Regions from separate parts of the Streptomyces thermoviolaceus genome, predicted to be linked through region 1. Evidence: riboswitches for the same ligand, from Rfam matches in the RefSeq annotation. Region 1 holds a riboswitch; the other holds the start of a gene.
The links. Region 1 has a riboswitch for thiamine pyrophosphate ahead of thiO (glycine oxidase ThiO). Riboswitches for the same ligand answer to the same signal wherever they lie in the genome.
Positions count from the first base shown of each region.

Region 2: another riboswitch for thiamine pyrophosphate. It lies ahead of thiC (phosphomethylpyrimidine synthase ThiC); the one in region 1 lies ahead of thiO (glycine oxidase ThiO).

Region 1 is NZ_CP109280.1:4,571,449-4,575,810, reverse strand. Features, by position in the region: gene OG899_RS19940 (Rv2175c family DNA-binding protein) at 1-43, opposite strand, end outside; gene OG899_RS19935 (NAD(P)/FAD-dependent oxidoreductase) at 260-1,489, opposite strand; TPP riboswitch at 1,641-1,753, shown strand; gene thiO (glycine oxidase ThiO) at 1,750-2,916, shown strand; gene thiS (sulfur carrier protein ThiS) at 2,934-3,134, shown strand; partial or broken gene OG899_RS19920 (thiazole synthase) at 3,138-3,929, shown strand; gene pknB (Stk1 family PASTA domain-containing Ser/Thr kinase) at 4,030-4,362, shown strand, end outside.
Region 2 is NZ_CP109280.1:3,125,365-3,129,726, reverse strand. Features, by position in the region: gene thiC (phosphomethylpyrimidine synthase ThiC) at 1-1,586, opposite strand, end outside; TPP riboswitch at 1,579-1,756, opposite strand; gene OG899_RS13680 (YibE/F family protein) at 1,829-3,325, shown strand; gene OG899_RS13675 (SsgA family sporulation/cell division regulator) at 3,422-3,859, opposite strand; gene OG899_RS13670 (IclR family transcriptional regulator) at 3,958-4,362, opposite strand, start outside.

The DNA.
Region 1 (4,362 bases):
AGGCGGGGACGAGAGCATCGATCTTCGCGTCAATCTCGGTCACGCAACCAAGCCTGCCATCTGCCACCGACAGTCGGAAGCCAACCGCGTCCACCTGCGACGACCCGTCGCGGCGAAGATCACACGGCAGGACGCGCGCGGGGGCGGACGAGCCGCCCGGCGGCCGGGCGGTCCGCGGCCGTGCCGTGGCCGGTTCGCGACCTCGTCGCGGTCGCGGACGACCCCGAGCCGTTCCCCCGACCGTCACGGGGCACTGCGCCTACGCGGCGACCGCCGCCTTCAGCGGACGCGACGCGTCCGGCAGCAGGGCGGGGTCGAGCGGCCGGCCGGACTCGATCAGCCGCCTGCCCTGGGCCACGTCCCGCGGCCGGCCGACGGCGAGCAGGGCGACCAGCCGGTTCTCGCGCAGCCAGCACACCGACCAGGCCGGGCCGCTCGCATCGCCGCGCCAGACCATGCTGTCGGCGTCCGTGTGATGGCCGGCGTACTGCACGAACCGGCCGAACTGCTCGGACCAGAAGTACGGCACCGGGTCGTAGACCACGTCCCGGCCCATCACCTGGGCGGCGACGGTGCGGGGGCCCTGGAGGGCGTTGTCCCAGTGGTGCACGAGCAGACGTTCGCCGTAGCGCGCGGAGGGGAAGGAGGCGCAGTCGCCGACCGCGTACACGTCCGGCACCGAGGTGCGCAGGCGGTCGTCGGCGAGCACCTCGCCGTGCGCGCCCAGCTCGATGCCGGAGCCGGCCAGCCAGGCGGTGGCGGGGCGGGCGCCGATGCCCACGACGACGGCGCCCGCGGGCAGCCGTGTGCCGTCGTCGAGCACCACCGCACCCGGCTCGGCCCGCTCGACGCGGGCGTCGGTGCGCAGCGTCACGCCGCTCTCCGCGTACCAGGCGGCCATCGGCGCGGTCACCTCGGCGGGCAGGACGCCCGCCAGCGGCCGGTCGGCGGCCTCCACGACCGTCACCGCGCAGCCCGCCTCGCGTGCGGCGGTGGCGAACTCGGCACCGATCCAGCCGGCACCGACCACGACGACGTCCTGCCGGCCGGTGAGCACCGGCCGCAGCCGGGCCGCGTCGTCCAGGGTGCGCAGCAGGTGGACGCCGGGGACGCCCTCGGTGCCCGGCAGGCGGACCGGTTCGGCGCCGGTGGCCAGCACCAGCACGTCGTAGGGCTCCGGCCCTTCGGAGGTGTCCAGCACGTGCTCCGCGGGGTGCACGGCCAGCGCCTCGCAGCCCAGGCGGAGCCGGAGCGACAGCGCCTCGAAGTCGATGTCGAAGGCGGAGCCCTCGGCCGTGCCGAGCAGCACGGCCTTGGACAGCGGCGGCCGGTCGTAGGGCTGGTGGGGTTCGGCGCCGATCAGGGTGACGGTGCCGGTGAAGCCCTCCTCGCGCAGCGCGACCGCGGTCTGCACGCCGGCCATGCCCGCCCCGACGACGACCACGCGCCGCGGACCGCCCGGGTTCTTCTCCTGCGTCTGCTCGCTCACCTGATCACCATAGACAGCCCGCGTCCCGCAGGGCACGGGGCGAGGGGACGTACGGCCCTTCTCCACGGGGGCTCGCGGGCCGGGCCGCTGCCCCGGCGGGCGGGCCCGCCCCGCTCTTACAAGATCGCGGCCCGGCGGCTAGGGTGGCCGTACAAGCATGCGCGGGAGCCCGGACGCACCGGGCTGAGAGGGAGGCTGGCGGCCTCCGACCGTACGAACCTGATCCGGGTCATGCCGGCGAAGGGAGGGGCGTTTCGCCCATGTCGTTGTCACGTACTTCGGACGTCCTCGTGATCGGGGGCGGCGTCATCGGTCTCGTCACCGCCTGGCGCGCGGCGCAGCGCGGCCTGCGCACGGCGGTGGTGGACCCCGAGCCCGGCGGCGGGGCCGCGCAGGTGGCCGCGGGGATGCTGGCCGCCGTCACCGAGCTGCACCACGGCGAGCAGACCCTGCTCGGGCTGAACCTCGCCTCCGCGCGCCGCTACCCGGACTTCGCCGCCGAGCTGTCCGAGCTGACCGGCCACGACCTCGGCTACCGCCGCTGCGGCACCCTGGCCGTCGCACTGGACGCCGACGACCGCGCTCACCTGCGCGAACTGCACGCCCTGCAGCGGGCCTCGGGTCTGGAGTCGGAGTGGCTGTCCGGGCGGGAGTGCCGGCGTCTGGAGCCGATGCTCGCGCCCGGCGTCCGCGGCGGGCTGCGGGTGGACGGCGACCACCAGATCGACCCCCGGCGGCTGGCCGCCGCGCTGGTGGCGGCCTGCGAGCGGGCCGGGGTGGTCTTCCACCGGGCGTGGGCCGAGCGTCTCGTCGTGCAACAGGACCGGGCCGCGGGCTGCGAGCTGCGCGACGGCACACGGCTCGGCGCCGAGCAGGTGGTGCTCGCGGCGGGCAGCCGCAGCGGGCAGCTCGCCGGCGTGCCCGACGACGTGCTGCCGCCGGTGCGGCCGGTGAAGGGGCAGGTGGTGCGGCTGACCGTGCCCAAGCGGTACGCGCCCTTCCTGAACCGCACCGTGCGGGCCGTGGTGCGCGGCAGCCAGGTGTACCTCGTGCCGCGGCTCAGCGGCGAGCTGGTGATCGGCGCGACCACCGAGGAGCTGGGCTGGGACACCACGGTGACCGCGGGCGGGGTGTACGAGCTGCTGCGCGACGCGCACGAGCTGGTGCCCGGCATCACCGAGCTGCCGCTGACCGAGACCCGCGCCGGGCTGCGGCCCGGCTCCCCGGACAACGCGCCGCTGCTCGGGCCGACCGAGCTGCCCGGACTGCTGCTGGCCACCGGCCACTACCGCAACGGCGTGCTGCTCACGCCCGTCACCGGCGACGCCCTGGCGCACGCCCTGACCACCGGCGAGCTGCCGGACGTCGCCCGCCCCTTCACCCCGCGGCGCTTTCGCACCGCCGTCCTCACGGAGCTGCCCGCATGAACGTCTCCGTCGCCCACGTGACCGTCTCCGTCAACGGTGAACCCCGCCAGGTGGCGCCCGGCACGTCCCTCGACGCGGTCGTGCGTTCCCTGACCGCCGCACCCTCGGGCGTGGCCGCCGCCCTCAACGAGACCGTCGTGCCACGCGCCCGCTGGGCCTCGACACCGCTGCGTGACGGCGACCGTGTCGAGGTGCTGACCGCCGTCCAGGGAGGCTGACCCATGACCGACGACCCTCTCGTCCTCGGCGGCCGCACGTTCGCCTCCCGCCTGATCATGGGCACCGGCGGGGCGCCCAGCCTGGAGGTGCTGGAGCGGGCCTTGACGGCCTCCGGCACCGAACTGACCACGGTGGCGATGCGCCGGGTCGACCCGTCGGTGCACGGCTCGGTGCTGTCCGTGCTGCGGAAGCTGGACATCCAGGTGCTGCCCAACACGGCGGGCTGCTTCACCGCCGGCGAGGCGGTGCTCACCGCGCGGCTGGCCCGCGAGGCGCTGGGCACCGACCTGGTCAAGCTGGAGGTCATCGCCGACGAGCGCACCCTGCTGCCGGACCCGATCGAGCTGCTGGACGCCGCGGAGACGCTGGTCGACGACGGTTTCACGGTGCTGCCGTACACCAACGACGACCCGGTGCTCGCCCGGAAGCTGCAGGACGCCGGCTGTGCCGCGATCATGCCGCTGGGCTCGCCGATCGGCTCCGGACTCGGCATCCGCAACCCGCACAACTTCGAGCTGATCGTGGATCAGGCCGAGGTGCCGGTGATCCTGGACGCGGGCGCGGGCACCGCCTCGGACGTGGCCCTGGCGATGGAGCTGGGCTGTGCGGGGGTGATGCTCGCCTCCGCGGTGACGCGGGCGCAGGACCCGGTGCTGATGGCCGAGGCGATGCGGCACGCGGTGACCGCGGGCCGGCTGGCCCGGCGGGCGGGCCGCATCCCCAAGCGGTTCTTCGCCGAGGCCTCCTCCCCCACCGAGGGGCTGGCCCGGCTGGACCCGGAGCGTCCCGCTTTTCCGCACACACGTGCGGACGGCGTCACAGGTCGGCCGCAGTCCGCCACCGAGGGCACCGAGCGGGACGTCGCTGTCGGGGGCGGCTCGTAGACTCGCCTGCGTGGACACGACCCTTCAGGACCCTCTGGTCGGGCAGGTGCTCGACGGCCGGTATCGCATCGACGCGCGGATAGCCGTCGGAGGCATGGCGACCGTCTACCGGGCCCTGGACACGCGGCTGGACCGCGTGCTCGCGCTGAAGGTGATGCATCCCTCGCTCGCGGCGGACGCCTCCTTCGTGGAGCGGTTCATCCGGGAGGCGAAGTCCGCCGCCCGCCTGGACCACCCGAACGTCGTCGGGGTGTTCGACCAGGGCACCGACGGGTCGTACGTCTACCTCGCCATGGAGTACGTCTCCGGCTGCACCCTGCGGGACGTGCTGCGCGAACGCGGG
Region 2 (4,362 bases), 1.4 Mb from region 1:
TCCGGATCGAGGGCCAGGTTGAACTGGTCCTCCCACCGGAACTCGAAACGGGCATCGGACAACGCGTCGTCCCACGCCTGGGCACCCGGGTGCCCCTTGGCGAGGTCGGCGGCATGCGCAGCGATCTTGTAGGTGATCACGCCGGTCTTCACGTCGTCCCGGTCGGGCAGGCCCAGGTGCTCCTTCGGGGTGACGTAGCAGAGCATGGCCGTCCCCCACCAGGCGATCATCGCGGCCCCGATGCCGGAGGTGATGTGGTCATACGCGGGGGCGATGTCGGTGGTCAGCGGGCCGAGCGTGTAGAAGGGGGCTTCGTCGCAGATCTCCTGCTGCAGGTCGATGTTCTCCTTGATCTTGTGCATCGGGACATGGCCCGGACCCTCGATCATGGTCTGGACCTCGAAGCGCCGGGCGACGCGCCCGAGTTCGCCGAGCGTGCGCAGCTCCGCGAACTGCGCCTCGTCATTGGCGTCCGCGATGCTGCCGGGCCGCAGCCCGTCCCCCAGCGAGAAGGTCACGTCGTAGGCGGCGAGGATCTCGCACAATTCCTCGAAGTGCTCGTAGAGGAAGGACTCCTTGTGGTGCGCCAGGCACCAGGCCGCCATGATCGAGCCACCCCGGGAGACGATGCCCGTCTTGCGGTGTGCCGTCAGCGGCACATAGGCCAGACGCACCCCGGCGTGCACCGTCATGTAGTCCACGCCCTGCTCGGCCTGTTCGATGACCGTGTCCTTGTAGATCTCCCAGGTCAGTTCCTCGGCCTTGCCACCGACCTTCTCCAGTGCCTGGTAGAGCGGCACCGTGCCGATGGGGACCGGAGAATTGCGCAGCACCCACTCGCGGGTGGTGTGGATGTTGCGGCCTGTGGACAGATCCATGACGGTGTCGGCGCCCCAGCGGGTGGCCCAGGTCATCTTCTCGACCTCCTCCTCGATGGAGGAGGTGATCGCGGAGTTGCCGATGTTGGCGTTGACCTTCACCAGGAACCGCTTGCCGATGATCATCGGCTCGGTCTCGGGGTGGTTGACGTTGGCCGGCAGCACGGCCCGGCCCGCCGCGATCTCCTCGCGGACGACCTCCGGAGAGACGTTCTCCCGGAGCGCCACGAACTCCATCTCCGGGGTGATCTCACCGCGCCGTGCATACGCCAGCTGGGTCACCGCCCGGCCGTCGCGGCCACGCCGCGGCTGCCGCGGCCGGCCGGGGAACACGGCGTCGAGGTTGCGCAGTCCCCCGCGTGGCGAGGTGTGCCTGATGCCGTCGTCCTCGGGCCGTACCGGACGGCCCGGATACTCCTCGGTGTCGCCACGGGCGATGATCCAGTTCTGCCGCAGCGGCGCCAATCCCCGGCGGACATCGGTGTCGACGTGCGGATCGGTGTACGGGCCCGAGGTGTCGTACAGCGACACCGAGCTGCCGTTGGTCAAGTGCACCTGACGGACCGGCACCCGGATGTCGGGGCGTGAGCCCTCGATGTATGCCTTGTGCCAGCCGATGGACTTCCCGGCCTCTCCCTGGGCATGGGACTGCGCCCCGTCGGGGGACGTCTGGGCGGAGGCAGGCGTGCTTACGTCCTTGTTGGTCATGAGACCTACTCCCTACGCCGGCATTACCCGGTAACAGGTTCGGCGGTCGACGCAGCGGTTACCGTCTGCCGATGTCTGTCGATGGACCATCGCTGTTCCACGTGAAACATCGCGAAGACGGAGGTCAGCGCCCTCTCAGCCCGGTGCTCCGAGCTCCCGCGTGTGCAAAAGGTGCCTCCACGCTAGCGTCATGCACAGCGTGCTGAACAGTGGGCCCTCCCGGTTCTTGCAATGATCGGTCGGTGACGACGACCCAGCAGTTCCCGCACCCACCGCCCGACCCACGGCGTGGCCCCGGGGCCGGGCATCGCGCGCCGACACCGGGGGAGCCCGTGTGGGCGGCTCCCGCGCCACCGGCCGAGCCGGCCCGTGCCGGTGACGGCCACCACCACGAGCACAGCCGCGCGGTTCAGGGGCACGGACACGGACACAGCCATGCCCATGGGCCCGCCGCGCCGGTCTCCCGGCATCTGCGCACGGTCATCGCCGCGGTCCTGATCCCGTTCGCGGTCGCGGTGGTGGTCGGGCTCGTCGTGCTCTGGCCCGGCGGCACTCCCGCGCACCAGCGCACCGGCGTGGGTTTCGACCGGCAGACGCAGCAGGCCACGGTCACCGCAGTGGTGAAGGCGAGCTGCACGGCCCTTCACACGTCCGGAGGAACGGCCGGCGAGGACGACCCCACCGGCCAGGCCACGGCTGCCGGAGATTCCTCGGGCCGGAGCGGTACCTGCACCAAGGCCACCGTTCGGGTGGACACCGGCAAGGACAAGGGCCGCACCTTCACCGAGATCGTGCAGCCGGACCAGCCGCGACAGCTGCACGAGGGCCAGAAGGTCGTGGTGGCCTACGAGCCGACCGCACCACGGGAGTTGCAGTACTCGGTCACCGACGTCAACCGGCGCCTTCCGGTGGGCCTGCTGGCCGGTGTCTTCGCCCTCGCCGTGGTGCTCGTCGGACGGATGCGGGGCGTGATGGCGCTGATCGCGCTGGCCATCAGCTTCGTGGTGCTGAGCCTGTTCATCCTGCCGGCGATCCTGCAGGGCTCGAATCCGCTCGTCGTGGCGGTGGTCGGATCGAGCGCCATCATGCTGCTCGCCCTGTATCTGTGTCACGGCCTGTCGGCCCGCACCTCGGTGGCCGTGCTGGGCACGCTGGTGTCCCTGGTGCTCACCGGCGCGCTGGGGTCGCTGTTCATCGGCTGGGCAGCGCTGACCGGCAATACGGACGACAACACCGGGCTCATCCACGGCCTGTATCCGTCGATCGACATGAGCGGCCTGCTGCTCGCCGGCGTCATCATCGGCTCGCTCGGCGTCTTGGACGATGTGACGGTGACCCAGACGTCGGCGGTCTGGGAACTGCACGAGGCCAATCCGTCCATGGGGTGGCGCGGGCTGTACCGGGCCGGGATCCGCATCGGGCGCGACCACATCGCATCGGTCGTCAACACCCTGGTGCTGGCGTACGCGGGCGCGGCGCTGCCTCTGCTGCTGCTGTTCTCGGTCGCCGGCAGCAGCATCGGGACCGTCGCCAACAGCGAACTGGTGGCGGAGGAGATCGTCCGCACGCTGGTCGGGTCGATCGGCCTGGTCGCTTCGGTGCCCGTCACCACCGCCCTGGCCGCGGTGGTGGTCGCCGCCGACCGGCCGGACCGGGTCACGAGGCGGAGGCCGCAGGTGGCCGGGCCAGGGGTGCCCGCGCCGGCACGCGGCGGACGGGGCAGGCGGCGCAAGCGGTGATCCCGTGGCGTCCGGCTGCGCGGCCGGCCCTCCGCCCGTGCCCCGGGGGCGCGCGGTGAAGCGTTACGCCTGCGCGCCGCCCCGTGGGGAAACGCTTCAGCCCGCGCTCTGTTCCTCGGCCAGGATCCGGTCCAGGGCCTCGTCGAGGTGGGCGTCGAAGTCGGCGAGTGCGCCTTCCTGGCCCAGCGGCACCAGCTTGTCCGTACGGTCCAGGAACGCCACCAGGGGCGCGGTGGAGGAACGGAACAACGCGCGGTCGTTGCCGACCTGCAGCCGGATCAGCACCTCGTTCAGGGAGTCGCCGTCCGCGGGCGAGATCCGCACGTCCCCGTCCCCGCACGGGGTACCCACTCCGTCGATCAGCAGCTCGCGTCCGAAGACCCAGGTCACCGGGGCGTCGCCGGGCAAGTGGAAGGTGAGCCGCACGGCATAGGGATCGCTGGTCTCGTACCGCAGCTCCACCGGAATGCGGAAGGAGAGCTCCTCGGACACGAGAAGGCTCATCATGACCTCTGCTTGTACGGACTCGCGCATCGCTACCCCGTCATCTGCCGTCGACTGGCCGGGAATCATCCTCGTGACACTGGTGGCATCTTGCTGAACGTATATGGCAGATCACAAGGAGTGAGTTTTCAGATACTGATAGCCAGTGCGAGGGAGCCGACGCGTCGTCCCATCTCGCGCTGCAGCTGCCGTGCGGCGGGCAGCAGCCGGTCGCTCTGGCGGGCGGGGAGCGACAGGGCGATGGTCGCCGCCGCGTCCCCGATGGTGAGGGGCACGGCCGCACAGACGGTGCCCAGGACGTATTCCTGCCGCTCCGTCACCGGTTCCATGCGTCCGACCCGTTCCAGGCGCCGCAGCAGCGTAGCGGCGTCCCGCACCGTGTACCGGGTGAGCGACTGCACGGGATAGCGGTCCAGGTGGTCGCGGCGGGCGTCCTCGTCGAGCTGGAACAGCAGGCACTGCCCGATCGCGTGCGCGTGTCCGGTCTCACGGAAGTCGGCCCATTCGTGCACGGCCGGATTGCCGGGTGTCTC